DNA from 3 places in the Jejuibacter calystegiae genome. Region 2 is predicted to be linked to each of the others. Evidence: predicted binding sites of a transcription regulator. Region 2 holds the regulator's gene; each other region holds the start of a gene.

Region 1 (10,949 bases), 1.4 Mb from region 2:
CGACGGTCTGTTCGCCTATAACCTGGCGGTGGTAGTGGACGACCACTTTCAGGGCGTTACCGAAATCGTGCGCGGTGCCGATCTGGTAGCCCCCACCGTGCGTCAGATATCCCTGTACCAGACCTTTGGCTGGCCGGTGCCGGACTATATCCACTTGCCGCTGGCCCTTAACGAACACGGCGATAAGCTATCAAAACAGAACCACGCCCCGGCCCTGCCCAAAGGCGATCCACGGCCAGTTCTGATGAGAGCGCTGGAGTTTCTCAACCAGACGCCGCCCCCCGACTGGCGCGATATGCCGCTGGATGCGCTGCTGGCTTACGCCGCGGACAACTGGTCGCTGGCGACGGTATTGCCAGAAACACCACGAATCCGCCATTCTCAAACGCGTCACACTGAGCTATGATTAGCCGCTGTTTTTTTTGTCCCCTGATGATTGACACAACCGAGGTGTACCATTTTTACTCGAGTCGCTAATTTTTGCCGTAAAGTGCTGAACCGCGAAGACGGCGCCCAGCAGGCGCACTCCGCACAGCCTGTCATGACGGTGATCCCGCGCGATCGGCACACCATTTCCCGCAAAGACATCAGTGAAAATGCCCTCAAGGTACTCTATCGTCTCAACAAAGCGGGATATGAAGCCTGGCTGGTTGGCGGCGGCGTCCGCGATCTGCTGCTGGGGCAGAAGCCAAAAGATTTTGACGTCACCACCAACGCCACGCCGGAGCAGGTCCGTAAGCTGTTCCGCAATTGCCGTCTGGTGGGGCGCCGCTTCCGCCTTGCCCATGTGATGTTCGGGCCGGAAATTATCGAAGTCGCCACCTTCCGCGGCCATCATGAAGCGCAAACCGACCGCCAGCTTTCCCAGCGCGGGCAAAACGGGATGCTGTTGCGCGACAACATCTTCGGCTCCATCGAAGAAGATGCCCAGCGCCGCGACTTCACCATCAACAGCCTCTACTACAGCGCCGCCGACTTTACGGTACGCGACTATGTCGGCGGGCTGCGCGACCTGCAGGAAAAACGCATTCGCCTGATTGGCTCCCCCGAAACCCGCTATCGCGAAGATCCGGTGCGGATGCTGCGCGCGGTGCGCTTCGCCGCCAAACTCGGCATGACCATCAGCCCGGAAACCGGCGATCCTATTCCCCGTCTGGCCAATCTGCTCAACGACGTGCCCGCAGCCCGTCTGTTCGAGGAGTCGCTAAAGCTGCTGCAAGCCGGTTACGGCTACGAAACTTATCGGCTGCTGCGCGAATATCAACTGTTTCAGCCGCTGTTCCCCAGCATCACCCGCTACTTCACCGAAAGCGGCGACAGCCCCATGGAACGCATCATTGAGCAGGTGCTGAAGAACACCGATAACCGTATTCTGAACGGCAAGCGTGTTAACCCGGCCTTCCTGTTCGCCGCCATGCTGTGGTACCCGCAGTTGGAAATGGCGCAGAAGCTGACCCAGGAGAGCGGGCTTGCTTACTACGACGCCTTTGCCCTGGCCATGAATGAAGTGCTGGACGAAGCCTGCCGCTCTATTGCCATTCCAAAGCGTATTACCTCGCTGATTCGCGATATCTGGCAGCTGCAGCTGCGGCTTTCCCGCCGTCAGGGCAAACGCGCCTGGCGCCTGATGGAACACCCCAAATTCCGCGCCGCCTACGATCTGCTGGAACAGCGCGCCGTGGCCGAGAACAACGGCGAACTGCAGCGTCTGACCCAGTGGTGGGGCGAATTCCAGGTGGCCCCACCGCCGCAGCAGAAAAATATGGTCAGCCAGCTTGGCGATGAGCCCAGCGGCCGCAAGCGTCACCGTCGTCCGCGCCGTCGCGCTCCCCGACGCGAGGAGAAATAGTGGCCCTGTGCTACATCGCCATCGGCAGTAATCTGGCCTCTCCGCTGGCGCAGGCTCGCGCCGCCGTAGAGGCCCTGGATGGCCTTCCTCAGACCCGACGCGTCGCGCTCTCTGCGTTTTATCGCACGCCACCGCTCGGCCCCCAGGACCAGCCCGACTACCTCAACGCCGCCGTAGCGCTGGAAACCGCGCTCGAGCCCGAAACGCTGCTCGAGAGTACCCAGCGCATTGAGCTGGAGCAGGGCCGCACCCGTAAGGCCGAACGCTGGGGACCCCGCACTCTGGATCTCGACATCATGCTGTTTGGCGATCTGACTCTCGCCACGCCGCGCCTGACGGTCCCCCACTACGACATGAAAAACCGCATGTTTATGCTGTGGCCGCTGTTCGAAATCGCGCCCGATCTGGTATTCCCCGATGGCCAGAGCCTGCGCGACTGCCTGGCGCGTCTGACTGACCCAACGCCGGTGGTATGGTAACCGGCCACCCGTTATTCATATTGTGGCAACAGAATCTCCCCTCACTTTATAGCACTGGCATTCTTCCCCGGGATCTTTCAGAATGCGCTATCGTTTTGTTACGGGGGATATTATGAAAGCGACAACCATCACCCACCTACGCCAGCTCAAAGAGCAGAACAAGAAATTCGCCAGTATTACCGCCTACGACTACAGCTTTGCCAGACTCTTCGCCGACGAAGGCATCAGCGTGATGCTGGTGGGCGATTCTCTGGGTATGACCGTCCAGGGTTATGACTCCACACTGCCCGTTACCGTTGACGATATCGCCTGGTGCACCCGCGCCGTACGCCGGGGCGCGCCAGGCTGCCTGCTGCTTGCCGACCTGCCTTTTATGGCCTATGCCACTCCCGAACAGGCATTTGATAATGCCGCTCAGGTCATGCGCGCCGGCGCCAATATGGTGAAAATTGAAGGCGGCCAGTGGCTGGCGGACACCGTACGCCTGCTGACTGAACGCGCCGTGCCGGTCTGTGGCCATCTGGGGCTGACGCCGCAGTCGGTTAACATCTTCGGCGGCTATAAGGTTCAGGGGCGCGGCGATGCGGCCGCTCAGACGCTGATGGAAGACGCTCAGGCGCTGGAAGCCGCCGGTGCGCAGCTGCTGGTGCTGGAATGCGTGCCTAAAGCGCTGGCTCAGCGCATTACCGACGCCCTCTCTATTCCGGTGATCGGCATCGGCGCCGGCAACGGCACCGACGGTCAGATTCTGGTGATGCACGATGCCTTCGGCATCACGGGCGGCCACATCCCCAAATTTGCTAAAAACTTTCTTGCCCAAACCGGTGATATCCGCGCAGCCGTGCGCCAGTATGTCGCCGAAGTCGAGTCCGGGGCTTACCCGGGTGACGAACATAGTTTTGAATAACAGGAGTAATCGCTGTGTTGATCGTTGAAACCTTACCGCTGCTGCGTCAGCAAATTCGCCGCTGGCGGAAGGAGGGGAAACGGATTGCGCTGGTTCCAACCATGGGCAACCTGCACGATGGCCATATGAAACTGGTCGACGAAGCCCGCGAACGCGCCGATGTGGTGGTAGTCAGTATTTTCGTGAATCCGATGCAGTTCGACAGGCCTGACGATCTGGCGCGCTATCCCCGCACGCTGCAGCAGGATAGCGAAAAACTTAACAAGCGTCGTGTGGACGTGGTATTCGCTCCTACGCCGCAGGAGGTTTACCCCAAAGGCATGGAAGGACAGACCTTCGTCGAGGTGCCGGAACTCTCCACTATCCTGGAAGGTGCCAGCCGCCCTGGCCACTTCCGCGGCGTCTCTACCGTGGTCAGCAAGCTGTTCAACCTGGTGCAGCCGGACGTCGCCTGCTTCGGCGAGAAAGATTTTCAGCAACTGGCGCTGATCCGCAAGATGGTGGCGGATATGGGCTACGATATCGACATCGTCGGCGTCCCTACGGTACGCGCGAAGGATGGCCTGGCGCTGAGTTCCCGCAATGGCTATCTCACCTCCGGTCAGCGTAAAATCGCCCCGGGCCTGCATCAGGTCATGAAGGAGATTGCCGCCAAACTTAGCGCAGGTGAACGCGACTGCGAAGAGATTCTCGCCATTGCCGCCCAGGCGCTGAACGAAAAAGGCTTCCGCGCCGACGATCTGCAAATCCGCGATGCCGATAGCCTGCTGGCTCTGACGCCGGAAAGCCAGCGCGCGGTAATTCTGATGGCCGCCTGGCTCGGTGAAGCGCGCCTGATTGATAATATGCAGGTCACGCTTACAGAGTAGACAGCAGACGCCTGATGGGGTAATACTGCCCCACTTTCCCAGGGCCAGGCCCGCCTGGCCCTTGTTCCGTATGACTTAATGACCAGGGTTTAACGCTATGATTCGTACTATGCTGCAGGGCAAACTTCACCGCGTCAAAGTAACGCAGGCCGATTTGCACTATGAAGGCTCCTGCGCCATTGACCAGGATTTCCTCGACGCGGCAGGTATTCTGGAATATGAAGCCATCGATATCTACAACGTCACCAACGGTAAGCGCTTTTCGACCTATGCCATCGCCGCCGAACGCGGTTCGCGCATTATCTCGGTGAATGGCGCCGCGGCCCACTGCGCCAGCGTTGGCGATATCATGATTATCGCAAGCTATGTCACCATGCCAGATGAAGAAGCCCGTAGCTGGCAGCCGAAAGTCGCCTACTTCGACGGTGATAACGAAATGAAGCGTATTGCGAAGGCTGTGCCGGTGCAGGTCGCCTGATAGCCCCTTCGTCAGCGTATAAAAAAACCGGAACGTCAGATGGCGTTCCGGTTTTTTTACGAGGAGAATTAGCTACGCAGCCCACGCCCGCGCTGGATCAGTCGCCAGCACAGCAGATAGAACGCAGCAATAAAGATAAGCAGTACGCCAACGGTCAGCGGCAGTTGAACGTCACTCACCCCCAGGAAGCCGTAGCGGAACCCGCTAATCATATAGACGATGGGGTTCAGCTTGGAGAGTGCCTGCCAGAAAGGCGGCAGCAGCGTCAGCGAATAGAATACCCCGCCCAGATAGGTCAGCGGCGTCAGTACAAAGGTCGGTATCAGGCTGATATCGTCAAAGGTGGTGGCGAATATCGCGTTCAGCAGCCCCGCCAGCGAGAACAGGATCGCGGTCAGCAGCAGGGTCAGGGCCACAAACAGCCACGAATGCACGTGGAACGGTACAAAGAACAGCGAAATCGCCGTGACCAGAATCCCCACGCACAGGCCGCGGGCCACGCCGCCGCCGACATAACCCGCAATAATCACGTGGGTCGGCACCGGCGCCACCAGCAGCTCCTCGATATTGCGCTGGAATTTAGATCCAAAGAAAGAGGAAGCCACGTTGGCGTAAGCGTTGGTGATCACCGCCATCATGATCAGACCCGGAACGATAAACTGCATATAGCTAAAGCCGTGCATCTCGCCAATGCGCGAACCAATCAGATTACCGAAGATAATAAAGTACAGGGTCATGGTGATCACCGGCGGCACCAGAGTCTGGATCCAGATGCGCATAAAACGGTGAATCTCTTTCGCCCAGATGCTCTTCAGGGCGACCCAGTAAAGCTGCATCATGCCGGCTCTCCTTTCTTCTCATGGACCAACGTGACAAACAGCTCTTCCAGTCGGTTAGCTTTGTTACGCATACTTAATACCTGAATACCCTGTGCGCTCAGCTGAGCGAAGACGCTATTGACCCCCTGCTCGCGCAGCACTTCCACCTCCAGCGTCGAGGTATCCACCAACCGGTACTGATAGCCGTCCAGCTTAGGAATCGGGCTTTTCGGCGCCAGATCGAGGATAAAGGTTTCCGACTTCAGCTTGGAGAGCAGATCTTTCATGGAGGTGTTCTCCACCAGCTCCCCGCTCTGGATAATACCGATATTGCGGCACAGCATCTCCGCCTCTTCCAGATAGTGGGTGGTCAGGATAATGGTGGTGCCCTGGTCGTTCAGATCCTTCAGGAAGGTCCACATTGAGCGGCGCAGTTCAATATCCACTCCGGCTGTGGGCTCATCCAGAATCAGCAACCGCGGCTCATGCATCAGCGCCCTGGCGATCATCAGGCGACGCTTCATACCGCCAGAGAGCATGCGCGCACGTTCGTTGCGTTTTCCCCACAGATCGAGCTGCGTCAGGTATTTTTCGCTACGCGCTATCGCCTCGCGGCGCGGTACGCCGTAGTAACCCGCCTGATTCACGACGATCTGCTGTACCGTCTCGAAGGGGTTAAAGTTAAATTCCTGCGGCACCAGCCCAAGCTGGCGCTTGGCATTCACCACATCACGCGCCAGGTCATAGCCGAAGACCTTGACCTGGCCTGCGCTTTTATTGACCAGCGAGCTGATAATACCGATGGTGGTGGATTTTCCTGCGCCGTTAGGCCCCAATAGTGCGTAAAAATCACCGGCTTCTACGCGCAGATCGATGCCTCGCAACGCCTGAACGCCGCCGGGATAGGTTTTCGTCAGTTGCTCAAGTTCCAGTGCATATGCCATAGATTCAGCTTGCCTTGTTTTTCTTACACGAGTTATATGGTTTAAAAAAAAGTTGAGTTGCCCTATATTACCCCAACGCACTAATCTGGTTACAGGTTGTTAACCTCTATGAAAGATATCGACAGTCTCATCAGCAATAACCGTCTCTGGTCCAAAATGCTGGTGGAAGAGGATCCCGGCTTCTTTACGCAGCTTGCTCAAGCTCAGAAGCCCCGTTTTCTATGGATCGGATGTTCCGACAGCCGCGTTCCCGCTGAGCGCCTCACCGGCCTGGAGCCGGGCGAGATATTCGTTCACCGTAACGTGGCTAACCTGGTTATCCATACCGACCTGAACTGTCTTTCCGTGGTTCAGTACGCCGTCGATGTGCTGGAGGTCGAGCATATCATTATTTGCGGTCACTACGGTTGTGGTGGCGTGCAGGCGGCGGTGGAAAATCCCGAACTGGGGTTGATCAACAACTGGCTGCTGCACATTCGTGATATCTGGTTTAAGCACAGCTCCCTGCTGGGCGAACTGCCGGAAAGTCAGCGCATGGATACGCTTTGCGAGCTGAACGTGATGGAGCAGGTCTATAACCTGGGCCACTCCACCATTATGCAGTCAGCGTGGAAACGTAACCAGAAGGTCACCATCCACGGCTGGGCCTACGGCATTCACGACGGCCTGCTGCGCGATCTGGACGTAACCGCCACCAGCCGCGAGTCGCTGGAGCAGAACTACCGTAAGGGCATCTGCAACCTGCGTCAGCAGCATCAAAACCATAAATAATGTTAAGGGCCGCATCGCGGCCCTTTTTGTTACTCGTCCAGCAGAACGACTTTGCCGACGTAGGGCAGATGGCGATAGTGCTGAGCGTAATCAATGCCGTAACCCACCACAAATTCGTCGGGAATGGAGAAGCCGATATATTCAACCTTAACGTCCACCTCACGGCGCGAGGGTTTATCCAGCAGGGTACAGATAGCCAGTGATTTCGGCTCACGCAGGCGCAAAATCTCACTCACCCGGCTCAGGGTGTTGCCGGAGTCGATAATATCTTCCACGATCAGCACATCCTTACCGCGAATATCCTCATCCAGATCCTTGATGATTTTCACGTCACGGGTGCTGGACATCCCGCTCCCGTAGCTGGAAGCGGTCATGAAGTCGACTTCATGAGGCACTTCAACCGCCCGGCACAGATCCGCCATAAAGATAAAGGAGCCGCGCAGCAGCCCCACCAGCACCATTTCGCTGCCGCTGTCGCGATAGCGTTCATTAATCTGCTGCCCGAGCTCTGCGACACGCGCCGCGATCTCCGCTTCCGGGATCATCACTTCTACTTTATGTTTCATCTGTATAACCAAATAATTTGCTGATAAGGCTCTGCTCCGCGGCCCTTCATTCAGAGAAAGTGCCCGCGTGAATCGAAAGATCGCAGAGTATAACAGCAAACCCCCCACCTTCGCTTCTTTGCATCAAAAGCCTTTTTTGTGATCGTTATCACACATGTAAATAACTATAATTAATTGCTATCAAAAATTAATGGAACTCTTCGCTATGGAAAAACAACAACCCCGGCCACGTATGGTCGTGACGTTATCCGCTCTGTTTGCGTTGTTAACAGGACTCTGGCTGTTGGGAGGTGGTGTCTGGCTGGTCGCGATCGGCGGCTCCTGGTACTACCCGATAGCCGGCATCGTCATGCTGGTGGTTGCCTGGTTGCTGTGGCGCCGCAGCGCCGCTGCATTATGGCTGTATGCCCTTCTGCTACTCGGCACCATGCTATGGGGCGTTTGGGAGGTCGGCTTCGACTTCTGGGCCCTGACACCGCGTTGTGACGTGCTGGTATTCTTCGGTATCTGGCTACTGTTGCCCTTTATCTGGCGCAACCTCGTTCATGTCAGTCTGGCTATTCCTGCACTGGTCGTCACCTTGCTTATCAGCGCCGGGATCCTGACCTGGGCTGGATTTAACGACCCTCAGGAGATCCACGGTACCCTGCCGACCGACGCCACGGCAGCGGCGCAGAGTTCCGATATTCCTGACGGCGACTGGCCAGCCTATGGACGCACCCAGGAAGGCCAGCGTTACTCGCCCCTTAAGCAGATCAACGCTGACAACGTGCACCAGCTAAAAGAAGCCTGGGTGTTTCGTACCGGCGATCTGAAGCAGGATAACGATCCGGTCGAGATCACTAACGAGGTCACGCCGATCAAAGTGGGCAATAGCCTGTTCCTGTGCACCGCGCACCAGCGCCTGTTCGCCCTGGATGCCGCCACCGGGCAAGAAAAATGGCATTTTGATCCTGAACTGAAGACCGACCCTTCATTCCAGCACGTGACCTGCCGCGGCGTCTCTTATCATGAGGCTACCCCCGACAATGCTGCGCCGGATGTGGTGGCAGACTGCCCGCGCCGTATCATTCTGCCAGTTAACGATGGCCGCCTGTTTGCCATTAACGCCGATAACGGCAAACGCTGCGCCAGCTTTGCCGATAACGGCGAACTGAATCTGCAGAGCAATATGCCGGTCACTACGCCGGGCATGTACGAACCCACCTCGCCGCCGATCATTACCGACAAGGTCATTGTGATTGCCGGAGCGGTCACCGATAACTTCTCGACCCGCGAGCCTTCCGGCGTGATTCGCGGATTCGACGTGAATACCGGTAAGCTGCTGTGGGTCTTCGACCCCGGCGCCAAAGACCCGAATGCTATTCCGGCCGACGAGCATCACTTTACCCTGAACTCGCCGAACTCCTGGGCGCCGTCGGTTTACGATGCGAAGCTGGATCTGGTCTACATCCCGACCGGGGTGACCACGCCGGATATCTGGGGCGGCAATCGTACGCCGGAGCAGGAGCGCTATGCCAGCTCGATTCTGGCGCTTAACGCCACCACCGGTAAACTGGAGTGGTCCTATCAGACCGTGCATCACGATCTGTGGGATATGGATATGCCTTCCCAGCCGACGTTGGCGGATATTACCGATAAAGACGGCAACACCGTTCCGGTTATCTACGCGCCGGCCAAAACCGGCAACCTGTTCGTGCTGGACAGACGCACCGGTAAAACCGTGGTACCTGCCCCAGAGCGTCCGGTTCCGCAGGGCCCTGCAAAAGGCGATCGTCTGTCGCCTACTCAACCGTTCTCTGAACTGACGTTCCGTCCGGAGAAAAAACTGACCGGCGCCGATATGTGGGGCGCTACCATGTACGATCAGCTGGTGTGCCGGGTGATCTTCCACGGTCTGCGCTATGAAGGCACCTTTACCCCGCCTTCCGAACAGGGCACCCTGGTCTTCCCGGGTAACCTGGGGATGTTTGAATGGGGCGGTATCTCGGTCGATCCCAACCGCCAGGTAGCCATTGCCAACCCGATGGCGCTGCCGTTCGTTTCGAAACTTATCCCGCGCGGGCCGGGTAATCCGATGGAGCCGCCGAAGGATGCCAAAGGCTCCGGCACCGAATCCGGTATTCAGCCGCAGTACGGCGTACCTTTTGGCGTTACCCTGAATCCGTTCCTGTCGCCGCTCGGCCTGCCGTGTAAGCAGCCGGGCTGGGGTTATATTTCAGGTATCGATCTCAAGACCAACACCATCGCCTGGAAGAAACGCATAGGTACTCCGCGCGACAGCCTGCCGTTCCCGCTCCCGTTCTCGCTTCCCTTTAATATGGGAATGCCGATGCTTGGCGGGCCGATCTCTACCGCCGGTAACGTGCTGTTTATTGCCGCCACCGCGGACAACTATCTGCGCGCCTATGACATGACCAACGGCAAGAAGCTGTGGCAGGCACGCCTGCCCGCAGGCGGTCAGGCCACGCCTATGACCTATGAGGTTAACGGTAAGCAGTATGTGGTGATCTCCGCCGGGGGGCACGGCTCTTTCGGTACGAAGATGGGTGATTATATTGTCGCGTATGCGCTGCCGGATGAAGCAGAATAAGCGTATATGACAAACGAGCTATGGTAACGGAAATGATTCCGTTACCATAGTTATTACAAAAGCTGCGATAAGATAACTTATTCGTTATCAGAGAAGAGGAAAGAGATTTATTTTAATCAGCAGCGAAAAATAGCATGAAGAAGTGAATTCAGCCAGTTACCGCAAGCAGGCGGGCGCGGACTACACGGCGGAGTAACGACAACCGGAGGACGACAGCAACCGCCATAATAACCCCCAGAAACGACATTAAGCTCAGAGTCAGTAATATTTCTCATGGTGAATATCCCTATTATTAATTGTATTAACTTGCCTTTACGGGCGCTTTCATAATCCCCGGAAAAATAAGTTGCCTTAGTTTACACAACAGCAGACAGTTTATGTAAAACCACGCCTAAACCAGAAATCGCCGGGAAACAAAATGTATGATATACGTCCTTTAAATAAAAACCACCCCTCCCAAAAAAATCCGATATCAACTTTGTCAGATCATGCTTTTAAAAATTCATTATTTTTCTTATTGTTAGCTCAGAACACAACGCAATTAAATAGACTGTGAGGGAAATTAAAAATCCGTTTTTAATATATAGCCTGTAGCCAGCAAGTCGTTCGGTGGCTTCCTCTGTTTCCGGAAAAGCGAACTTCGGGAACCTATTATTCAGAATAGCATTCAGATTA
Region 2 (10,949 bases):
AAGCGCTGATTTTATGTTTGCCAGTGTGTGATTTTTTATGCATATTTAATGATTATATTTTCAATTAAAGATGTGCGTAAAAAAGGGACGGTTAACCCATGGCAAATGAAAATTCAGCGATTACTCGCGCCACTTTTGATGATGTCATCCTGCCCGTTTATGCACCGGCGCAGTTTATCCCGGTGAAGGGGCAGGGCAGCAGGGTCTGGGACCAGCAGGGCAAAGAGTACGTTGACTTTGCCGGTGGTATTGCCGTCACGGCACTGGGACACTGCCACCCGGCTCTGGTGTCGGCGCTGAAGCAGCAGGGAGAGACTCTGTGGCATACCAGCAATGTGTTCACCAATGAACCGGCGCTGCGTCTGGGTCGTAAGATCATTGACGCGACCTTCGCTGAGCGGGTGATTTTCATGAACTCCGGCACCGAAGCCAATGAAACCGCCTTTAAGCTGGCGCGTTACTATGCTTCCACGCGCTACAGTCCGTACAAAACCAAAATTATCGCCTTCCATAATGCTTTCCACGGGCGTTCACTGTTTACCGTATCGGTCGGTGGACAGCCCAAGTATTCAGACGGCTTCGGCCCTAAACCTGCTGATATTATCCATGTGCCCTTTAACGATCTGCACGCCGTGAAAGCCGTCATGGATGACCACACCTGTACCGTGGTGGTCGAGCCGATTCAGGGAGAAGGGGGAGTCACCGCCGCCACGCCGGAGTTCCTGCAGGGGCTGCGTGACCTGTGCGATCACTATCAGGCGTTGCTGGTCTTTGATGAGGTACAGTGCGGTATGGGTCGCGTGGGCAAGCTGTTCAGCTATATGCACTACGGTGTGACGCCGGACATTCTGACCAGCGCCAAAGCGTTGGGCGGCGGTTTCCCGGTGAGCGCGATGCTGACGACCCAGGAGATTGCCTCTGCTTTCCACGTGGGCTCCCATGGCTCGACCTATGGCGGTAACCCGCTGGCATGCGCGGTGGCGGAAGCGGCCTTCGACATCATTAATACCCCACAAGTGCTGGGTGGCATTCAGAGCAAGCGTCAGCGTTTTGTCGACCATCTGCGTCAGATCAACGAGCAATTCAATATTTTCAGCGAAGTTCGCGGTATGGGGCTACTGATTGGTGCTGAGTTGAGTGAAGCATATAAAGGGCGCGCCCGGGATCTGCTGAACGCAGCAGCGGAGCAGGGCGTTATGGTGTTGAATGCCGGGCCGGACGTGGTTCGTCTGGCGCCGTCGCTGGTGGTGGAAGACGCCGACATCGATGAAGGCATGGCGCGTTTCGCCAAAGCGGTGCAGAAAATCGCCCTGGGATGATTATTTGTGGCTTTGCAGACGGCGGCGTAGCCAGGCGCCGTGGTGGGGGCGCTGATGCCAGGCCACGGAAGAGATGGTATGCATCGCATTCAGATGGCTGAGGATGCGATCCAGATGGCGCTCCATGGTGCTCATTGGGCCAATGGTGAGCGCCTCGGGGTCGTCCAGTACGTGAATGGCGCCGCTGTCGTCGGGGTTGTCCCAGGTCAGCCGTTGCTGGCAGCGCTGAATAGCGATTTCACAGGATTGCAGATAGCGTTGGGCCAGCGCTGGCGTCAGCATATTATGCTCGCGCGCCAGGATCGTCATGGCGTTAATATGCTCGACGATAAACTGGCTGTGGGTTACCCATAGCTTCATATCGGCCAGGTAACGGTTATTGAATGATGGCTCCTGCATTGCCTGATTTAGCGAGTTATAGAGCGCATTATGGGCCTGATTGACCCGCATTCGCTCCCAGGCCAGCGGGCCGGGCTGTGGATCGTCGCTCAGGATCTGGCGGATGGCCTGCTGGTCGCGCTCCAGCGCATCGTGGGCATTCTGTCGTAGCAGGCCGCTCTGCCACTGAGGCCACAGCCAGACCATGCCGCCAAAGGCGATCAGGCAACCGAGCAGCGTATCCACCAGTCGGGTCATAATAAACTGCTCACCGCTCAGCGAAAGCAGTTGCAGGCTGTAAACCGCAGTGATGGTAAATCCGACGGTCGCCAGCGCGTAATGTTTACGGATTATCAGGTAGCCAATCAGCGTTATCAGCAGCATTCCCGCCAGAATATAGCCCTGGGGTACGTTAAAGTGTAGCGCGCCCGCCGCAATTAACAGACCCGCGATAGTTCCCCCCGCCCGGTGCAGAATGCGTACCCGGGTGGCGCCATAGCCGTTCTGGGTGACAAACATGATGGTCATTAGTATCCACCAGGGTTTGGGCAGATTGAGCGCGGCGCCAAGCAGACTGGCGATGGCAAGCATGGTTCCAATGCGCGCTGCGCTACGCAGCGCCGAGGACTTCAGCGACAGATAGCTGCGCAGCGCCCGAAGCAGCGGAAGATGCTGTTGCCGGTCGGCCATCAGATCCCGAATATAGAGCGGGCGCTGGGTGCGCAGTAGTCGGGCGATACGGCTGAAGTGATAGTGGCAGAACTGCCCCACCGGGTTTTCCGGATGCTGGCGGGCAATCTTTTCCAGCGCGGAGATGGGTTTTTCCATGCTAAAGCGCCGGGGATAGCGGTGGTAGAGTATATCGTCGCTGACTACGCGCAGCCGGGCGGCCACGGTACGGGCCGCCCAGCGAATCACCGGTTCCGCGTGGCTCTGCTCTACCAGTTTCTGTACCTCTTCAGGCTGGTGAAGGCTGACGGAAATATGCTCCTGAAGATCCAGCGCCACCTGAAAGACGCGCAGCAGGCGCTTATAATCATTCTGGCGGCTGGTGGCAGATAGCATATGCAACTGCTGATAACAGAGGCTGATGAGATCCACCACCTTTTGCTGACGAATCAGCAGCGGCGGCAGCGCATTTTCCGGATCGGTATGCTGGGTCAGCAGGCTGTATTTGGCTTCGCAGTAGTCCGCCAGTTCGCGATAGAGCAGGCTCAGGGTCTCGCGTAGCGGCTGCTCACGCCACATCCAGAACCAGAACCAGTTAAAGGCGCCGTACCACAGGGTGCCGAGCGCATACAGCAGCATCGGCTGCCAGACCGGCATATTGCCGGCCAGCCCCAGAGTAAAGATCGCGGCGATAAGCGAAGCAGGCAACAGGCGGCCATGCAGGGCGCTGATTTCCGCCGTAACGCCCAGTAACAGCGCCATTCCGAAGAAGATGGCGGCCAGTGGCAGCTTTTCCATCAGCAGTAGCTGCACCATCAGGCTGCTAAAGGCGAACAGCGAGCCGCCGACGATCAGGCGTTTAAAGAAACGTTTATGGGGGGTATCCAGGCCCGCGATATTGCAACAGGCGGGAACCAGCGAGAAGAGCAGGCCCTGTTGCAGGCTACCGAATATTAGCCCGATAATCACCGGCAGCGACAGTACCAGGGTCTGACGCAGCGCGTAGTTAACTTCGGGGTGATAGATCAGTCGGCGCATTGGCACAGGGTAACGCGTCAGTGGCAAAGAGAAAAACGGCGCGTTGCCACAACACGCCGTTACAGACCGGGATTAACGGGTACCGAAGACGACGATGGTTTTCCCGTGTGCGGAGATCAGGTTTTGATCTTCCAGCATCTTCAGAATACGGCCAACGGTTTCGCGGGAACAGCCCACGATCTGCCCGATTTCCTGACGGGTGATTTTGATCTGCATTCCGTCCGGATGGGTCATTGCGTCCGGCTGTTTTGCCAGGTTCAGCAGAGTCTGTGCGATACGACCTGTCACATCCAGGAAGGCGAGATTGCCCACTTTCTCTGAGGTGACCTGCAGACGGCGGGCCATCTGCGAGGAAAGGCGCATCAGAATGTCCGGGTTTACCTGGATCAGCTGACGGAATTTCTTATAGGAGATTTCAGCGACTTCGCAGGCGGTTTTCGCCCGTACCCAGGCGCTACGCTCCTGGCCTTCTTCGAATAGCCCCAGTTCACCAATGAAATCCCCCTGATTCAGGTAAGAGAGGATCATCTCTTTCCCTTCCTCATCTTTGATAAGTACTGCGACAGAGCCCTTAACGATGTAATAGAGGGTTTCGGCTTTTTCACCCTGATGAATAAGTGTGCTCTTCGATGGATACTTATGAATGTGGCAATGAGACAAAAACCATTCGAGAGTCGGGTCTGTTTGCGGTTTGCCAAGCACCATGCGCGGTTATCCTCTGGTTATAAGCTGACGCCCGGAAGAATATGGGCCTCCGGGCGTATTGATCGTTTGTCCCCGCTCTTGGGGATCTGGCATGAGAAAAGCCTGTAAGCTACATAAATTTCACGTGAAATTTCATCCCGTACGCGCTTCGCCGCGCCGCGAGAGGGTATCCTCAGTGTTTTAGCATAGCTTTTTCCGGGTGTCTCCTATTGTCTCGTTTCAGCTTGACCCGGATCGCCTTCTGTTGCGACTTTCTTTGCGGCGGCTTACTCTGTGGGGAAGAATGGCTTGATGGGAGCGACAACATGCAGTCACGAGTAAAATGGGTTGAGGGCCTGACTTTCCTGGGTGAGTCCGCCTCCGGGCATCAGGTGCTGATGGACGGGAATTCCGGCGACAAGGCCCCCAGTCCGATGGAGATGGTGCTGATGGCGGTGGGAAGCTGTAGCGCCATCGATGTGGTCTCTATTCTGCAAAAGGGTCGCCACGGCGTGACCGACTGCGAGGTGAAGCTAACCTCGGAGCGTCGTGAAGAGGCGCCGCGCCTGTTCACTCATATCAATCTGCACTTTATCGTTACCGGCCAGGATCTGAAAGACAATGCGGTGTCGCGTGCGGTGGATTTGTCTGCCGAGAAATACTGCTCTGTGGCGCTGATGTTGGGTAAAGCGGTGAATATCACCCATTCATATGAGGTGGTGGAAGGCTGATGCTGGCTGGGGAGGGGAGACAGATTCCCCTCCCCAGCCAGGGATTAGGCTATCTTTTTACCTTCCATAATGCGCCGCACCAGCGGCGTCATAATCAGCTCCATCGCCAGTCCCATCTTGCCGCCCGGCACCACCAGCGTATTGATATGCGAGATAAACGAGCCCTGCAGCATCGCCAGCAGCCAGGGATAATCGACCTCCAGATCCCGGAAGTGGATCACCACAAAGCTTTCATCCAGCGACGGGATCTCTCTGGCGGCGAAGGGATTAGAGGTATCTACCGTCGGCACGCGCTGGAAGTTGATGTGGGTACGTGAGAACTGCGGGGTGATGTAGTTGATGTAGTCTTCCATCGAACGCACCACCGAATCCATCACGGCTTCACGGGAATGGCCGCGCTCGCTGGTGTCGCGCACCAGTTTCTGAATCCACTCCAGGTTGACGATGGGTACTACGCCGACCAGTAGATCCACATGCTGCGCCACATCGTGCTGCGAGGTGACCACGCCGCCGTGCAGCCCTTCGTAGAACAGCACGTCCGTAGGTTCTGGTAGCGGCTGCCAGGGAGTAAAGGTGCCTGGCACCTGATCCCAGGGCACTGCTTCATCGTAGGTATGTAGATATTTGCGGGACTTTCCCGTACCGCTATGACCATATTCGGTAAAGGTATTTTCCAGCAGACCAAAGTCATTGGCGTCCGGGCCGAAATAGCTGATATGGCGCCCTAAATCCCGGGCCTTGCGAATCTCCATATCCATTTCCGGGCGGGTATAGCGGTGGAAACTGTCACCTTCGAGCTCGGCGGCTCTGAGCCCAAGTTCGGCGAAAATCTTACGAAATGCGATGCTGGTGGTGGTGGTTCCCGCACCGCTGGAACCGGTGACGGCGATAATCGGATGCCTGGTGGACATAGCTGAGCAACTCCTTGAGTACAGGGGTGTAGCCACTGAAACACGGCGAATTGTTTGGTAAACCAGATATTAGCCGCGGAATTGCGAGCGCGGCATGATGTTGACCGTTTCATGAAGTTCCGACCATACCACAACGGCTTCGCCGGTTTGTAGCTGATGCTTTACATCCGCCACTTTTTGTTCGAGCGAACGCTCATGTTCACCGTAATCGGTGCCTTCGCGCAACACAAAGGCTTCTATCAGACTATCCAGCGTTTCCGCCGATATCTGCTGCCAGGGAATAATCATTTATCCATCCAGGAATTGACTTAACCAGTCGGGAATACGTTTTTCCAGCCACATTTCCGGGTGTCGTAGTGTTCCCCCCACGAAGCCGACGTGGCCACCGTGCTCGGTCAGCTGATACTCAATGTTGGGGGGCAGATGGTCGAGATCCGGAATGACCTGGTGATCCATAAAGGGATCGTCTTTCGCGTGGATAATCAGCGTCGGTCGGGCTATTTGCGGCAGCATTGGCAGTGCGCTACAGCGTCGGTAGTAGTCCAGGGCATCACGAAAACCGTGGATTTTCGAGGTAATCAGATCGTCGAACTCCCGGATGCGGCGAATGCGTTTCAGGCGGGCTCTGTCGATGGGCAGGGTTCCGGGCCAGGCCTTGAGTTTTCGCCCGGCGTTAGCCTTCAGCAGATTCAGCAGATAGCGCTGGTAGAAACGGGAAAACCCTTTTTCCATATGGTAGCAGCAGGGCTCCAGCATCAGCGGCGCCGACACCACGACGCCAGCCGCCAGCGAACAGGCTTTTTCCTGTTGGGCCATCAGGCAGGCCAGCATATTACCGCCCAGCGAAAATCCCACCGCGGCGGTCGGACGAGCGCCGTAGCGCCGGCGCAGCCAGTCCAGGAAGTAGCTGGCATCGTTAGTTTCGCCGGAGTGATAGATGCGGTTCATGCGGTTTGGTTCGCCGCTACAGCCGCGAAAGTGCATCACCACGCCCAGCCAGCCGCGCTGTTTTGCCGCATTCATCAACCCGTGAGCGTATGGGCTGTGCAGGCTGCCCTCCAGGCCGTGAAACACCACCAGGCGCGGCTTATGCTGTGCTTTTGACGGGTGTTCGCTCCAGGCGAGGTCGATAAAATCGCCGTCCGGCGTATCGATTCTTTGCCACCAGGGGGTAAAGCGCAGCCGACGGCGTATCAGGCGCGGCAGCATGGTTTGCATATGCGGATTGCGTGCGCCGATCATTGGGCGGAAAAGCTGCGTCTCGTCACTATTGGCGGAGAGTTCTGCAGGGGTAATTTCTGCCATGGTACAGAGTAATTTTAGTTAATTAATCCGCCATCATACCGGTAAATCCGTAGATTGTTGATGCTTTTTTTGGTCTGTTTAATTCGTCTCAAAGAGGGGGACCCACAGTTAAGGAATGCTTATTAAATCAATCCTGTGAGGAATACGTCATAATGAATCAGAATAAGAATGCCCGTGCTGAAATGTTTTATCTACGGAGGTATTCAGTCCATGTTAAGGCGATTGCCGTTGCGGTTAATACTGAAAACTATTCTGGTGAGCACATCCTGAATGTGCTGGTTTCTCTTTTACGTCAATCGGTTATTGGTGAAGTATTCGAATACCCCTAGCATTTTTAAGTATATCAGGCGAAGCGTTTTATTCCCTTCACTGACGGCATTTATATTCCGTCCAAATCTGTCGCCCATGGTCAGTTGATCCCACAACATGTTATTTCCCATGGGAATCATCAGGAAATAAGCAAAGAGCTCGACCTGATCGTGCCTGTGTCGTGAGGGAGAAAACGAGATTATTGATGTAGCCGATGCGGGCCCGCCAGTTGCTGTGGGCCCGAAAGGGGTTACAGGAAGCCGTCTGTTTTTAGCAGCTTTTCCAGAGTACTGACTTCGGTGTTCAGTTCCGTTTCGTCGTTTTCCAGCAACTGGGCGTGCTTCTGGCGGAAAGCGGAACGTAGCGCTTTCAATATTTCCACGCTGCGGGCCGTGACCTGATGTTCATTCCCATGTCCGGCAAGCTGACTGGACAGGTTCTGGCTTTTGGTGATGATCTCCTCGACTGACGGCAGATAGCGGTTCAGGAAATCCTGGCCGGGCTGCATATCCCGCGGGTCGGTCAGCATGCAGTGCTGGATAAGCCGCGCATACTTAATAATGCCTTTAAGTTCGCTGTGAACAGCGCCTTCCAGATTTTCCAGACTCTCCAGGCGGGCTATTTCCGTTTCAAACGGCGCCAGTTCCGGTTCGTCCTCGCTGTTATCAGGCTCCTTGTCTTCGTCAAACGCTTCCTCTTCGTCGTCTTCATCCTCTTCTTGCGCGGCTTGCCGCTCCTGGATAAACCGCGGATACCAGTACTTACAGTAAGTGACGAAAAGGGCAATAATCGCACCAGTATAGAAGGGGCTGTTGAGAAGCGTATAGGCTTCTATATAACTACCGATAACGAAGCTCCACAGCGCCATATACCAGTAATGGATGCCGCGCCATTTTCCCAGACTGTTCAGCAGATACACCAGCAGCGCCATACTGCCAGCCCAGAACGGGAGCGCCAGAATATCGCCAGTGGGGATCCAGAGCAGACCGGCGGCTATTCCCATCGCAAGAGCCCTACGGTCAAAAAGCAGAGTCCGGAACAGAATCGTGAATCCTGCCCAGCAGAATACCAGGATGGCGCCATCAAGGGAGCCCTCATCTTCCGGGAGCGGGGGATGGAGTTCCGTAGCCAGTGGCTGGAAGTTATTCATGAATCCTCTTGCCAGGACGAACAGCAAAAATACAAGCGTAGCGCGTTTCCAGCGTTTATCGGTCAACCTTTCGGCAAGGCGTTGCTCAAGACTGCTCATGTTATGCCTGCTCTACTTTTCCCGCGCCGCCGTTGGCGATATTCGCAAGGCGAAGGCGCAGGTCGTTTTCCATGGATGACAGCTCTTTTTCCACTTCGCTGCGACGCTTGCGGGCGTCGCTGGCGATATTGACCGACTCTTCAATAGTGTTCAGCAGACGGGACTGCACATCACGCAGGGTTTCGATATCCACTACCGACCGCTCCACTTCGCGGGCGGTTTCCAGAGTGCCGGTCTGCAGCAGCTCTGCATTGCGACGCAGCATCTCGTTGGTGGTATCTGAAACCTCTTTCTGCAGCTTTGTGGCCTGACGCTGTGAATGCAGCGACAGCGCCAGCACAATCTGGCTTTTCCAGATGGGAATGGTGGACAGAATGCTGCTCTGTATTTTTTCCGCCAGCGCCTGGCTGTTCCCCTGCATCAGGCGAATCTGCGGTGCAGTTTGTATCGCAATGGTGCGTGACAGCATCAGGTCATGCAGGCGGCGCTCAAAGCGCTGCATCCCGTCAATCATATCCCGGACAACCTGGGCATTCATGGGGTTATCGGAAAGCTGCGCCTGGGCCTGAGGCAGATCGTGTTGCTGGAGCTGCTCCAGCTTGCGCTTACCGGCGATGATATGCAGGTTGATCTGCTGGAAGAAGTCGCGGTTGCGGGTAAACAATTGCTCCAGCGTAGAGATATTGCGGAGTAGATCGACCATCGCTTCATCCAGCTTACGGGTAATACCTTCCACCTGCTGCGCCAGCGTTTGATACTCCATGAGCGAGCGTTCGACGCGGTTAAACAGCTTGCCGATCAAGGGGATCGAGGCCAGCATGCCGGGCTTTTTGTCGAAGGCGGTCAGATCGACGGACTTTACCTTACCCAACATGTCGGTCAGTTGTTCACCTATAGCGCCGGCATCTTTGGCGCGCACTTGCTCCATCAGGGCGTCGGAAAAGCGTGAAATGCCATTCATGGTTTTGGCGCCGTAAGACAGGGAAAGCACCGGATCGTTAATATCTATCTGCTCGATGAGTTGCTGAACTTCCTGCTGTTGTTCCTGGGTTAGCCGCTCATCAGAAGGGAGCGCGTCGGTAATATCCAGGGGGGCCTGAGAGGCGGAAACGGTGACTGAGGTGCTTTCCGTCATTAATGCATTCCTTAAATAAGAGAACAGTCCGTCTGCAGCAAAATGACGTGAGGCTGGCCACGGAAACAATGGGCGTAATGGTACTTCACGCGCAGAGGCGAGCCAACAAGGCCATGAGAAATATATGGACTCCAGGGGCGGTATTTTCTTTATATTCCTTTAAGAAATAAAAGATAATTTTTTATTTCTTTTTATAGTCTTCGCGTCCGGATACAACTGTCGCTAACAGAGAGTGAATAACGGAGCGAATGATGGCGGGCAGATTTCCTTTATTTCGGGCAGCGACGCTGCTGGCACTGGTGCTGACGGCAGGAGCTGCCCAGGCGGTAGAGGTGACCGTAGCGTATCAGACCTCGGCGGAACCGGCCAAAGTGGCTCAGGCAGAGAATCGCTTTGCGAAGCAGTCCGGAGCAGAGGTTGACTGGCGTAAGTTCGACAGCGGTGCCGGCGTGCTGCGGGCGATGGCCTCTGGAGATGTGCAAATCGGCAATATTGGCTCCAGCCCCCTGGCGGTAGCCGCCAGCCAGCGTCTGCCGGTTGAAGTTTTCCTTGTTGCGTCGCAGCTCGGCAGTTCGGAAGCGCTGGTGGTGAACCAGAAAATCCGCTCGCCGCAGGATCTTATCGGTAAACGTATTGCCGTGCCTTTTATCTCCACGGCTCATTACAGCCTGCTATCGGCGTTACAGCACTGGGGCATTCGTCCCGATCAACTGACTATTGTCAATCTGCAGCCGCCTGCTATTGCCGCGGCATGGCAGCGCGGCGATATCGACGGTGCTTATGTCTGGGCTCCGGTGGTTAACGCCATGGCGAAACAGGGCCGGGTGCTGACCGATTCCGGGCAGGTAGGGCAGTGGGGAAAACCGACGCTGGATGTCTGGGTGGTACGCAAGGATTTCGCCGAAGCGCATCCGGAAGTTGTTACCGCGTTTGCAGCCAGCGCGCTGACCGCTCAGGGGGAATACCTGAAGGCGCCAGATGCCTGGCTGAAAGATAAGGAGCACCTCAGCGTTCTGTCGCGTCTGAGCGGCGTGCCGCAGGAACAGATTCCGGGACTGGTTAAGGGAAATCGCTATCTGCCGGTGGCGCAGCAAATAGAGCAGCTCGCTCAGGGCGGACCGGTGGCGCATACGATTCACGATACCGCGCAATTCCTGAAACAGCAGGGCAAGGTTGCCCGGGTTAGTGACGATTACAGCGACTGGGTGACCGATCGCTTTG
Region 3 (10,949 bases), 1.8 Mb from region 2:
TTTGTGGCCATCGGTAACCACTTCATCCAGCGCTACCGGCAGTGAACCGCGGCGGAAGTAGATTGATTTCGGAAGTTTATGCCACAACATGTTTTCAGCTCGCTTAGCAACGGTTTTCTTGTTGATCAGGTGCTTAGGACCAACGTTCTCGGAGATAGAGTTACCGCCCCATGAGCCGCAGCCCAGGGTAAGAGAAGGCGCGAGCTTAAAGTTGTACAGGTCGCCGATACCGCCCTGAGAGGCCGGAGTGTTAATCAGGATACGGGCAGTCTTCATCTTATCGCCGAAGAAGTTCACGCGAGCCTGCTGGTTGTCCTGGTCGGTGTAGAGGCAGGAGGTATGACCGATACCGCCCATAGCCACCAGTTTTTCCGCTTTCACGACTGCGTCTTCGAAGTCGGTGGCGCGGTACATCGCCAGGGTCGGGGAGAGTTTTTCGTGAGCAAACGGCTCGCTCTCATCCACGTCGGTCACTTCACCGATCAGAATCTTGGTGCCGACCGGAACCTCGATGCCCGCCATTTCCGCGATTTTCGTTGCGGGCTGACCCACGATGGCGGCATTAAGCGCGCCATTTTTCAGGATAATGTCCTGAACGGCTTTCAGCTCTTTACCCTGCAGCAGGTAACCGCCGTGGCTGGCGAAACGCTCGCGAACCGCGTCGTATACCGAGTCCACCACCACTACCGACTGCTCGGAGGCGCAGATGACGCCGTTGTCGAAGGTTTTGGACATCAGGATCGACGCCACGGCGCGTTTGATATCGGCCGTTTCGTCGATAACTACCGGAGTGTTACCCGCACCCACGCCGATAGCCGGTTTGCCGGAGCTGTAGGCGGCTTTCACCATACCCGGACCACCGGTGGCCAGAATCAGGTTGATGTCAGGGTGGTGCATCAGCTGATTTGAGAGCTCCACGGAAGGCTCGTCAATCCAGCCGATAATATCTTTCGGCGCGCCGGCCGCGATAGCCGCCTGCAGCACGATGTCCGCAGCTTTGTTGGTGGCGTTTTTGGCACGCGGGTGCGGAGAGAAGATAATAGCGTTACGGGTTTTCAGGCTGATCAACGCTTTAAAAATTGCGGTTGAAGTCGGGTTCGTAGTTGGAACGATACCGCAGATGATCCCGGTGGGTTCGGCGATGGTGATGGTGCCGAAGGTATCATCTTCATCAAGAATGCCGCAGGTCTTTTCATCTTTATAGGCATTGTAGATATATTCGGAAGCGAAGTGGTTTTTGATCACTTTATCTTCAACGATACCCATGCCTGATTCAGAAACGGCCATTTTGGCGAGGGGGATTCGAGCATCGGCGGCAGCCAGTGCAGCGGCGCGGAAGATTTTATCGACCTGCTCTTGGGTGAAATTGGCATATTCACGCTGGGCCTTTTTTACGCGCTCGACGAGTGCGTTCAGTTCAGCGACGTTAGTAACAGCCATAATGCTCTCCTGATAATGTTAAACTCTTTTAGTAAATCAGCATCCAGGACCTCAGTATAGCCTGCCGATTGGCTGTCGCTGGCGCGAAAACAGCAGCGACGCAGATTTACTAAAAGAGCCTTGCCTTAAACATCATCAACCTGACGCTGTTATCCCTGGCGGCGACACCAAGATTACTCACTTCTGAGTAGTTATTTTGTGATCGGCGTCAATTTTACGCCAAGCTGACACCTTTCAGCATGCGGTTTTGATGGTTTTTTAATCGTGCGGGGTTACGCCAAAGGAGTAGCCGCCAGGCGACTGACTATAATCTCAGCAAAAAGCCGTGGCGCCTTGCCGCAGTGGCGGTGGAGATAAGCGCCGGATGGTGAATTAACGTGGCGTCGCTGGCGCTTTTCCATTACATTACGCGGGCCTTTTTTCCCCGTTCATTTTGTGGAGTCTCGGGTGGCTCAGATACTGTTCGATTTTCCGACCTGGTTTAAGTTCTTTATTGGTCTGTTTGCGCTGGTTAACCCGGTAGGGATCCTGCCAGTGTTTATCAGTATGACCAGCTACCAGACCGCGGCGGCGCGTAACAAGACCAATATGACCGCCAGTCTTTCGGTCGCCATTATTCTCTGGAGCTCGCTGTTCCTGGGAGATGCCATCCTGCAGATATTCGGCATCTCTATCGACTCTTTCCGGATTGCGGGCGGCATTCTGGTGGTCACTATCGCGATGTCGATGATTAGTGGCAAGTTGGGAGAAGACAAACAGAACAAGCAGGAAAAATCGGAAACGGCCATCCGCGAGAACGTGGGGGTGGTGCCGCTGGCGCTGCCGCTGATGGCGGGCCCCGGTGCTATCAGTTCCACCATTGTCTGGAGCACCCGCTACGACAGCTGGCTTCATCTGGCGGGATTTAGCGTAGCGATCGCGCTGTTTGCCCTGAGCTGCTGGCTGCTGTTCCGCGCCGCGCCCTGGCTGGTGCGTCTGCTGGGGCAGACTGGCATTAATGTTATTACCCGAATCATGGGCCTGCTGCTGATGGCGCTGGGGATTGAGTTTATCGTTACCGGTATTAAATCGATATTTCCGGGTCTGCTAAGCTAATCGACGGTTATTTATTCTCATTTTCTGCGGCGCCTGACGGGCGCCGCTGTCGTATATATCTCTTCTGATATATAAAAATTGTATCGGCGATGCCGGACAACCTCTGGCGGCGGCCTTACGTCAATGATATTGATACGGCATCCGTCTGCATTGTCGCAGTTGGGTGATTTTTATCCGCCCGACGCATAGCTTAACAATTTTGCAAAATAATCCTGGCGGAAGCATTTTGCTCTTTGCTAGTTTGCGGGGAGCGGGGCTATATAACTCTTTATAATGCAATAACAATAAATTATAGCGTTAAACGCCATTTTGAATCTTTCACCTGGTGATGGTGTCTGCCTCTGTCTGGCTGGTTTAACAATACGGCGCGCCGGATTCGCGCGACGTAAAAGAGTGACGGGTTGTCGGTCTTTCGTTCATACCGACGCCCGCCGCCGGGCTCGTCCCGGTATGGCGCAGGCCTGCAAGGGCCAATAATTATAAGTACAGGAGCAATAACACAATGACCATCATCACAAAGAAGACCGGGATCGCCGTCGCGATACTGGCGGCATTCATTACGGCGAATGGGGCAGGGGCGGCGGAGGTTCCTGAAGGAACAGCCCTGGCGGAAAAGCAGACCCTGGTGCGTAATAACGGTGCGGAAGTACAGTCGCTGGATCCGCATAAAATAGAAGGTGTCCCTGAATCTAATGTGAATCGCGATCTGTTCGAGGGGCTACTGATTTCCGATCTTCAGGGGCATCCCATCCCAGGCGTAGCGGAAAAATGGGACAACCAGGATTTTAAAGTCTGGATCTTCCATCTGCGTAAAAACGCCAAATGGTCCAACGGCGAACCGGTGACTGCCCAGGACTTTGTCTATAGCTGGCAGCGACTGGCGACGCCAGATACCGCATCGCCTTACGCCAGTTATCTTCAGTATGGGCATATCGCCAACGTCGACGATATTATCGCCGGTAAGAAAAAACCGGAGACTCTGGGGGTTAAAGCGCTGGATGCTCATACCCTACAGGTCACGCTAAGTGAACCGGTGCCTTATTTTTATAAACTGCTGATTCATCCTTCGATGTCGCCGGTGCCCAAGGCCACAATTGAAAAATATGGTGAGAAGTGGACCCAGCCAGGAAATATGGTGAATAATGGCGCTTATAGCGTCAAGCAATGGGTGGTGAATGAGCGCCTGGTGCTGGCCCGCAATCCGCAGTACTGGAATAACGCCAAAACTGTGATTAACCAAGTGACCTGGTTACCCGTTGCTTCTGAAGTGACCGATGTTAACCGTTACCGCAGCGGCGGAATTGACATCACCAATAATTACCTGCCCATTGAGCTGTTTCGCAAACTGAAACAGGAACTGCCGAAAGAACTCAGTATCACCCCCTATATGTGCACCTACTATTTCGAAATCAATAATAAGAAACCGCCGTTTAATGACCCGCGGGTGCGTACCGCGCTTAAACTGGGGCTGGATCGCGATATCATCGTCAATAAGGTGAAAAACCAGGGTGACCTCCCGGCGTACAGCTATACTCCGCCTTACGCCGACGGAATGAAACTGACGAAGCCGGAATGGTTCGGCTGGAGCCAGGAAAAACGTAATGAAGAGGCGCGTAAACTGCTGGAAGAAGCGGGCTATGGCAAAGGAAAACCGCTGAGTGTCGACCTGCTGTATAACACCTCGGATCTGCATAAGAAGATGGCGATTGCCACCGCCTCTATCTGGAAGAAAAACCTGGGGATTAACGTTCGTTTGGAAAACCAGGAGTGGAAAACCTTCCTGGATACCCGCCATCAGGGGAATTATGATGTGGCCCGCGCCGGCTGGTGTGCCGATTATAATGAGCCAAGCTCGTTCCTGAACACCATGCTGTCGGGCAGTTCCAATAATACTGCGCATTACCAGAGCCCGGCATTCGATAAGATTATCGCCGAGACTCTGAAAGCCTCTGGCGATGAGGCCCGGGCAGAGCTTTATGATAAGGCGGAGCAGCAGTTGGACAAAGACTCCGTCATTGTGCCTGTCTATTACTATGTGAACACCCGACTGGTGAAGCCGTGGGTAGGGGGATATACCGGCAAGGATCCGCTGGATAATACCTACACCAAAGATATGTACATTATTAAGCACTGATGGTCCGCGGCGGGTTAAGACCCGCCGCACGATGCCTCTTCAGTGACAGAGCCAGAGGGTTAGGGCAATGCTGAAATTTATCCTGCGTCGCTGTCTGGAAGCGATACCGACGCTTTTTATCTTAATTACCATCTCCTTTTTTATGATGCGCCTGGCGCCCGGTAGCCCTTTTACCGGCGAGCGTAATCTGCCGCCCGAAGTGCTGGCCAATATCGAGGCCAAATACCACCTTAACGATCCCATTATGACCCAGTATGCGAGCTACCTGAAACAGCTGGCTCACGGGGATTTCGGGCCGTCATTTAAATATAAAGATTATTCGGTTAACGATCTGGTGGCCGGTGCCTTCCCGGTATCGGCGAAGCTGGGGCTGGCCGCGTTCGTGCTGGCGGTCATTCTGGGGGTGGGAGCCGGTACTGTGGCCGCCCTGAAGCAGAACACCAAATGGGACTATACGGTGATGGGGTTCGCCATGACCGGGGTGGTGATCCCCGGCTTTGTAGTGGCGCCGCTGCTGGTGCTGATCTTCTCGATTACCCTGAAGTGGCTGCCGGGAGGCGGCTGGAACGGCGGGCAGATAAACTATGTGATTTTGCCGATGGTGGCGCTGTCACTGGCTTATATCGCAAGTATTGCCCGTATTACCCGCGGCTCGATGATCGAGGTGCTGCACTCGAACTTTATTCGTACCGCCCGGGCCAAGGGGCTGCCGATGCGGCGTATTATTCTGCGCCATGCGCTGCGTCCCGCGCTGTTACCGGTGCTCTCCTATATGGGGCCAGCTTTCGTGGGCATTATTACCGGCTCGATGGTGATTGAGACCATTTTTGGCCTGCCGGGAATCGGCCAGCTGTTTGTTAACGGCGCTCTGAATCGTGACTATTCACTGGTACTCAGTCTGACGATTCTGGTTGGGGTGCTGACCATTCTGTTTAATGCGGTGGTCGATGTACTTTATGCGCTGATCGACCCGAAAATTCGTTACTGACGCGGAGCTGACCGATGATGATGAGTAATAAAAACAGCGCCGTGCTGGAGGATTTCAGCCAGCAACTGGATGTTAAAGGGCGCAGTCTGTGGCAGGACGCGCGACGCCGCTTCCTGCATAACCGTGCCGCTACCACCAGTCTGCTGGTTCTGGCACTGATCGCGCTGTTTGTGGTGCTGGCGCCGATGCTATCCGCTTTTACCTATGACGATACCGACTGGGCGATGATGTCCGCGGCGCCGGAATGGGCCAGCGGGCACTACTTTGGTACCGACTCTTCCGGGCGCGATCTGCTGGTGCGGGTGGCCATTGGCGGGCGTATTTCTCTGATGGTGGGGATCTGCGCGGCGCTGGTGGCGATCGTTGTGGGCACGCTGTATGGCGCGCTTTCTGGCTACCTCGGCGGCCGGGTGGATTCTGTGATGATGCGCCTGCTGGAAATTCTCAACTCGTTTCCGTTTATGTTTTTCGTGATCCTGCTGGTGACCTTTTTTGGCCAGAACATTTTGTTGATCTTTGTGGCGATCGGCATGGTTTCCTGGCTGGATATGGCGCGTATCGTGCGCGGCCAGACCCTGAGCCTTAAGCGCAAGGAGTTTATCGAAGCAGCTCAGGTCGGCGGCGTCTCGACCGCCGGGATTGTGATGCGTCATATCGTTCCCAATGTACTGGGCGTGGTGGTGATCTATGCCTCGCTGCTGGTACCGAACATGATTCTGTTTGAATCCTTCCTGAGCTTTCTGGGGCTGGGCACTCAGGAGCCGCTTAGTAGCTGGGGAGCGCTGTTGAGCGATGGCGCCAACTCAATGGAGGTATCGCCCTGGCTTCTGTTGTTTCCGGCGGGTTTTCTGGTAGTGACCCTGTTCTGTTTTAACTTTATCGGCGATGGCCTGCGTGATGCCCTCGACCCGAAAGATCGTTAAGGAGTGAGTCGATGAGTCACAGCCAAACTATGACGGCGCCTCTGCTGGCAGTGAAAGATCTGCGGGTGACCTTCGCCACGCCGGATGGCGATGTTACCGCGGTCAACGATCTGAACTTCAGCCTGCGGGCCGGAGAAACTTTAGGGATAGTCGGCGAGTCCGGATCCGGTAAGTCCCAGACCGCGTTTGCGTTAATGGGGCTGCTGGCGTCCAACGGTCGGACCGGCGGCTCGGCGCGCTTTAACGACCGTGAGATCCTCAACCTGCCTGAGTCGCAGATGAACCGGCTGCGTGCCGAACAGATTGCGATGATTTTCCAGGACCCCATGACCTCCCTGAATCCCTATATGCGGGTCGGAGAGCAGTTAATGGAGGTGCTGATGTTGCATAAACGCATGAGTAAGAGCGACGCTTTCAACGCCTCGGTGCGGATGCTGGATGCGGTGCGTATGCCGGAAGCCCGCAAGCGCATGCGTATGTACCCTCACGAGTTTTCTGGCGGTATGCGCCAGCGGGTCATGATTGCCATGGCGCTGCTGTGTCGCCCGCAGTTGCTGATTGCCGACGAACCCACCACGGCGCTGGATGTCACCGTTCAGGCGCAGATTATGACCCTGCTGAACGAGCTGAAGCGCGAGTTTAATACCGCCATTATTATGATCACCCACGATCTGGGGGTGGTGGCCGGGCTGTGTGACCAGGTGCTGGTCATGTACGCCGGGCGCACCATGGAGTACGGCAGCGCCCGCGATATTTTCTACCGGCCGTCGCATCCCTATTCCCGGGGGCTTTTAAGCGCGGTACCGGCTCTGGACAGCGAAGAAGAGATGCTGTTAACCATTCCCGGTAATCCGCCTAATCTGCTGCATCTGCCGTCCGGTTGCCCGTTCCGGCCGCGTTGCCCCTGGGCCATGGAAGAGTGTGGTCAGACTCCGGCGCTGACCCCGTTTGAACAGGGGCGCCTGCGTGCCTGCTATAAGCCGCTGGAGGAGATGGTATGAATCAGACCGTAGAGCGCAATGTGCTGCTGGAAGTTGATAGCCTTAAAGTTCACTTCGATGTGCGTGATGAGAAACGCTGGTTCTGGCAGCCAGTACAGAAACTGAAAGCGGTCGATGGCGTGACCCTGCGCCTGTACGAAGGCGAAACCCTGGGGGTAGTCGGGGAGTCCGGCTGCGGTAAATCAACCTTTGCCAGAGCCATTATCGGCCTGGTAAAAGCTTCTGCCGGGCGGGTAGCCTGGCTGGGCCGTGAACTGACAGAGCTGGATACCCGGGCGTGGCGCGAAGTGCGTAGCGATATCCAGATGATCTTTCAGGATCCGCTGGCATCGCTGAATCCGCGTATGACAATCGGTGACATTATTGCCGAGCCGCTGCGGACTTATTACCCGAAGATGCCGCGCCAGCAGGTGACCGATAAGGTTAAGACGATGATGGCGAAGGTAGGGCTGCTACCTAATCTGATTAACCGCTACCCCCATGAGTTTTCTGGCGGGCAGTGTCAGCGTATTGGCATCGCCAGGGCGCTGATTCTGGAGCCGAAGCTGATTATCTGCGACGAGCCGGTATCGGCGCTGGATGTCTCTATTCAAGCTCAGGTGGTGAATCTGCTGCGGGATTTGCAGCGCGAAATGGGGCTGTCGCTGATCTTTATCGCCCACGACCTGGCGGTCGTGAAACATATCTCCGATCGGGTTCTGGTGATGTATCTGGGGCAGGCGGTAGAGCTGGGGGGGCGCGATGAGCTGTATCGCAATCCGCTGCATCCCTATACCCGGGCGCTGATGTCGGCAGTACCGTTGCCGGACCCGGATCGTGAAAAGGCGAAGCAGATACAGCTACTGGAAGGCGATCTGCCGTCACCCATTAATCCGCCTTCGGGCTGCGTGTTTCGTACCCGCTGCCCGATAGCCGGGCCGGAGTGCGCCGCCACTAAGCCGCCGCTGGAGGGCAGTTTCCAGCATGCGGTGGCCTGCCTGAAGGTGGATCCGCTATAACAAAAAGCCGCCGTAAACCGGCGGCTTTTTTCTGGCGTCTATTCGCGCCACAGAATGTGACACAGCTTGTGGCTCTTTTCGCGACACATCAGTACCCGGGCGAAGATATCGTTAATCTCGCCGCCGTCTTCGTCGGCAAGACCAATCACCACCTCAGCGAAAAAGTCGGGATTAAGATCGAAGTCCACGTGTTCAGCCCAGTCTTCAGAGGGGTCGAACAGTTCCGCGCCGCCGCGCTCTTCGAACTGCAGGTTAAACAGGATGATATCCGCCGGATCCAGATTATCTGGCGCCAGCTCCAGAAAGATATCGTAGGCCTGTTCCAGGGTTTCGTCTTCGCTCAGGCGGTTGTTAAGATCCATATCCATCATGATTACCACTCGTTGATTTGGGCCATGTTTTACAGCAACGGACTAAAGAAGTAAAACAGTCGCTCGCAGATGCGCTGCCACAGCGGGCGTTTCAGCCATAGCTGCTCATCCACCAGTCGCGAGCGGGAAATATAGTCGTCCTGTACCGCCGCCAGATCGCTACCGAAACCGTCATCGTCAATCACCAGGGTTATCTCAAAATTGAGCCACAGGCTGCGCATATCCAGGTTGACGGTGCCCACCAGGCTGAGCTGACCGTCCACCAGTACGCTCTTGGTATGTAGCAACCCTCCTTCGAACTGGTAGAGCTTGACGCCAGCGGCCAGCAGCTCGGTAAAGAAGGCGCGGCTGGCCCAGCCCACCAGCAACGAATCGTTCTTGTGGGGAATAATAATGCTGACCTCCACGCCGCGCTGGGCCGCGGTACAGATGGCATGCAGTAGATCGTCGCTCGGCACAAAGTAGGGGGTAGTCATAACCAGGTACTTTTTCGCCGCATAAACGGAGGTCAGCAGCGCCTGGTGGATCAGATCCTCAGGAAAGCCGGGGCCGGAAGCGATGGTCTGGATAATATGGCCGCTGGCCTGCTCGAACGGCATCACGTTGGCGTCCGGCGGCGGCGGCAGAATACGCTTGCCGGTTTCAATCTCCCAGTCGCAGGAGTAGATCACGCCCATTGAGGTGGAGACCGGGCCTTCCATACGCGCCATCAGATCCACCCACTGGCCCACGCCAGCGTCCTGCTTGAAGTAGCGCGGGTCGACCATATTCATGCTGCCGGTATAGGCAATATAGTTATCGATCATCACCATTTTACGGTGCTGGCGCAGATCCATGCGGCGCAGGAAGACACGGAACAGGTTAACCTTCAGGGCTTCCACCACTTCGATACCGGCGTTGCGCATCATACCGGCCCAGGGGCTTCGGAAGAAGGCGACGCTGCCTGCGGAATCCAGCATCAGGCGGCAATGGATGCCGCGTCGCGCTGCCGCCATCAGCGATTCGGCGACCTTGTCCGCCATGCCGCCCGGCTGCCAGATATAGAACACCATCTCGATATTGTGGCGCGCCAGCTGGATGTCACGGATCATCGCCTGCATTACATCGGCCGAATCGGTCAGCAGCTGTAGCTGATTGCCCTTAACCTCGCCAATGCCCTGGCGACGTTCGCACAGTTCAAACAGTGAGCTGGCCACGTCGCTGCATTCGGTCGCGAAAATATGTTTACAGGCTTTGAGGTCGTTGAGCCAGCGGGCGGTCGAGGGCCACATGGCCTGAGCCCGTTCGGCCCGACGCTTACCCAGATGCAGTTCGCCCAGCGACAGATAGGCGATAATACCCACCAGCGGCAGAATATAGATAATTAGCAGCCATGCCATTGCAGAAGGGACCGCGCGACGTTTCATCAGTATCCGTAACGTCACGCTGGCGATTAACAGCCAATAGCCCAGAATGACCAGCCAACTCACCACCGTGTAGAAGGTTGTCATAATTCAAAAATCCGTTAGAAACCCAGTTCTTAAGAGTGTACGCACAACGGCGGTCACGGGAAACTAAAACAGTTGGTAAAACGGCTGGTTTAGTGTGGGGAAGGAACTATAATGGAGCGTCGTTTTTATTAAAGAGTCAAAAAAATGAGGCGTAGTCGAACCGAGGTCGGTCGTTGGCGTATGCTGCGTCAGACCCAAAGACGCAAGACCCGCTGGCTGGAAGCCCAGTCGCGGCGCAACATGCGCATTCACGCCATCAGAAAGAGTCTGGCTCATCAGCAGCGTTTAACGTTACTGTTTGCCTTTCACGATAGTTAGCGCGTGTAGCAGGGCACCCGTGGGGTGCCCTGAATGTTTGCGCGCCACGCCTTTCCTTCCCCTGACAGTATATTCTCTTAGTGATTGATTTTTTACAGCAATATAACATGCATTTAATATGCATCTTTTTCTGGTCAGCACCCCCGCCGGGTGGTATAGTACCGCCATCCGGTAGAGACTCTTTCCCTTTA

What was found. The regulator CRP, encoded in region 2, controls carbon source genes, mostly activating them, when cyclic AMP is high. The targets are predictions, from matches to a motif close to ATGTGANNNNNNTCACAT.
Positions count from the first base shown of each region.
Region 1: a site for CRP is predicted at 7,818-7,835, ahead of hpt (hypoxanthine phosphoribosyltransferase). Genes of this name have one in related genera too.
Region 3: a site for CRP is predicted at 1,637-1,654, ahead of adhE (bifunctional acetaldehyde-CoA/alcohol dehydrogenase). Genes of this name have one in related genera too.

Region 1 covers NZ_CP040428.1:2,135,691-2,146,639, reverse strand. Annotated here, with positions in the region: gene gluQRS (tRNA glutamyl-Q(34) synthetase GluQRS) at 1-406, shown strand, start outside; gene pcnB (polynucleotide adenylyltransferase PcnB) at 458-1,849, shown strand; gene folK (2-amino-4-hydroxy-6-hydroxymethyldihydropteridine diphosphokinase) at 1,849-2,328, shown strand; gene panB (3-methyl-2-oxobutanoate hydroxymethyltransferase) at 2,441-3,235, shown strand; gene panC (pantoate--beta-alanine ligase) at 3,250-4,104, shown strand; gene panD (aspartate 1-decarboxylase) at 4,202-4,582, shown strand; gene FEM41_RS09840 (ABC transporter permease) at 4,651-5,421, opposite strand; gene FEM41_RS09835 (ABC transporter ATP-binding protein) at 5,418-6,344, opposite strand; gene can (carbonate dehydratase) at 6,453-7,115, shown strand; gene hpt (hypoxanthine phosphoribosyltransferase) at 7,145-7,681, opposite strand; gene FEM41_RS09820 (glucose/quinate/shikimate family membrane-bound PQQ-dependent dehydrogenase) at 7,887-10,274, shown strand.
Region 2 covers NZ_CP040428.1:733,464-744,412, reverse strand. Annotated here, with positions in the region: gene pabA (aminodeoxychorismate synthase component 2) at 1-9, shown strand, start outside; gene argD (bifunctional acetylornithine/succinyldiaminopimelate transaminase) at 99-1,319, shown strand; gene FEM41_RS03525 (YccS/YhfK family putative transporter) at 1,320-3,404, opposite strand; gene crp (cAMP-activated global transcriptional regulator CRP) at 3,477-4,109, opposite strand; gene FEM41_RS03515 (OsmC family protein) at 4,415-4,819, shown strand; gene FEM41_RS03510 (phosphoribulokinase) at 4,864-5,730, opposite strand; gene FEM41_RS03505 (YheU family protein) at 5,800-6,018, opposite strand; gene FEM41_RS03500 (hydrolase) at 6,019-7,035, opposite strand; gene FEM41_RS24480 (hypothetical protein) at 7,188-7,364, shown strand; gene FEM41_RS03495 (5-bromo-4-chloroindolyl phosphate hydrolysis family protein) at 7,595-8,593, opposite strand; gene FEM41_RS03490 (toxic anion resistance protein) at 8,595-9,728, opposite strand; gene tauA (taurine ABC transporter substrate-binding protein) at 9,980-10,949, shown strand, end outside.
Region 3 covers NZ_CP040428.1:4,118,702-4,129,650, reverse strand. Annotated here, with positions in the region: gene adhE (bifunctional acetaldehyde-CoA/alcohol dehydrogenase) at 1-1,440, opposite strand, end outside; gene FEM41_RS19120 (YchE family NAAT transporter) at 1,888-2,535, shown strand; gene oppA (oligopeptide ABC transporter substrate-binding protein OppA) at 3,038-4,669, shown strand; gene oppB (oligopeptide ABC transporter permease OppB) at 4,737-5,657, shown strand; gene oppC (oligopeptide ABC transporter permease OppC) at 5,672-6,580, shown strand; gene oppD (ABC transporter ATP-binding protein) at 6,592-7,581, shown strand; gene oppF (murein tripeptide/oligopeptide ABC transporter ATP binding protein OppF) at 7,578-8,579, shown strand; gene FEM41_RS19090 (HI1450 family dsDNA-mimic protein) at 8,618-8,947, opposite strand; gene cls (cardiolipin synthase) at 8,980-10,440, opposite strand; gene FEM41_RS19080 (YciY family protein) at 10,585-10,758, shown strand.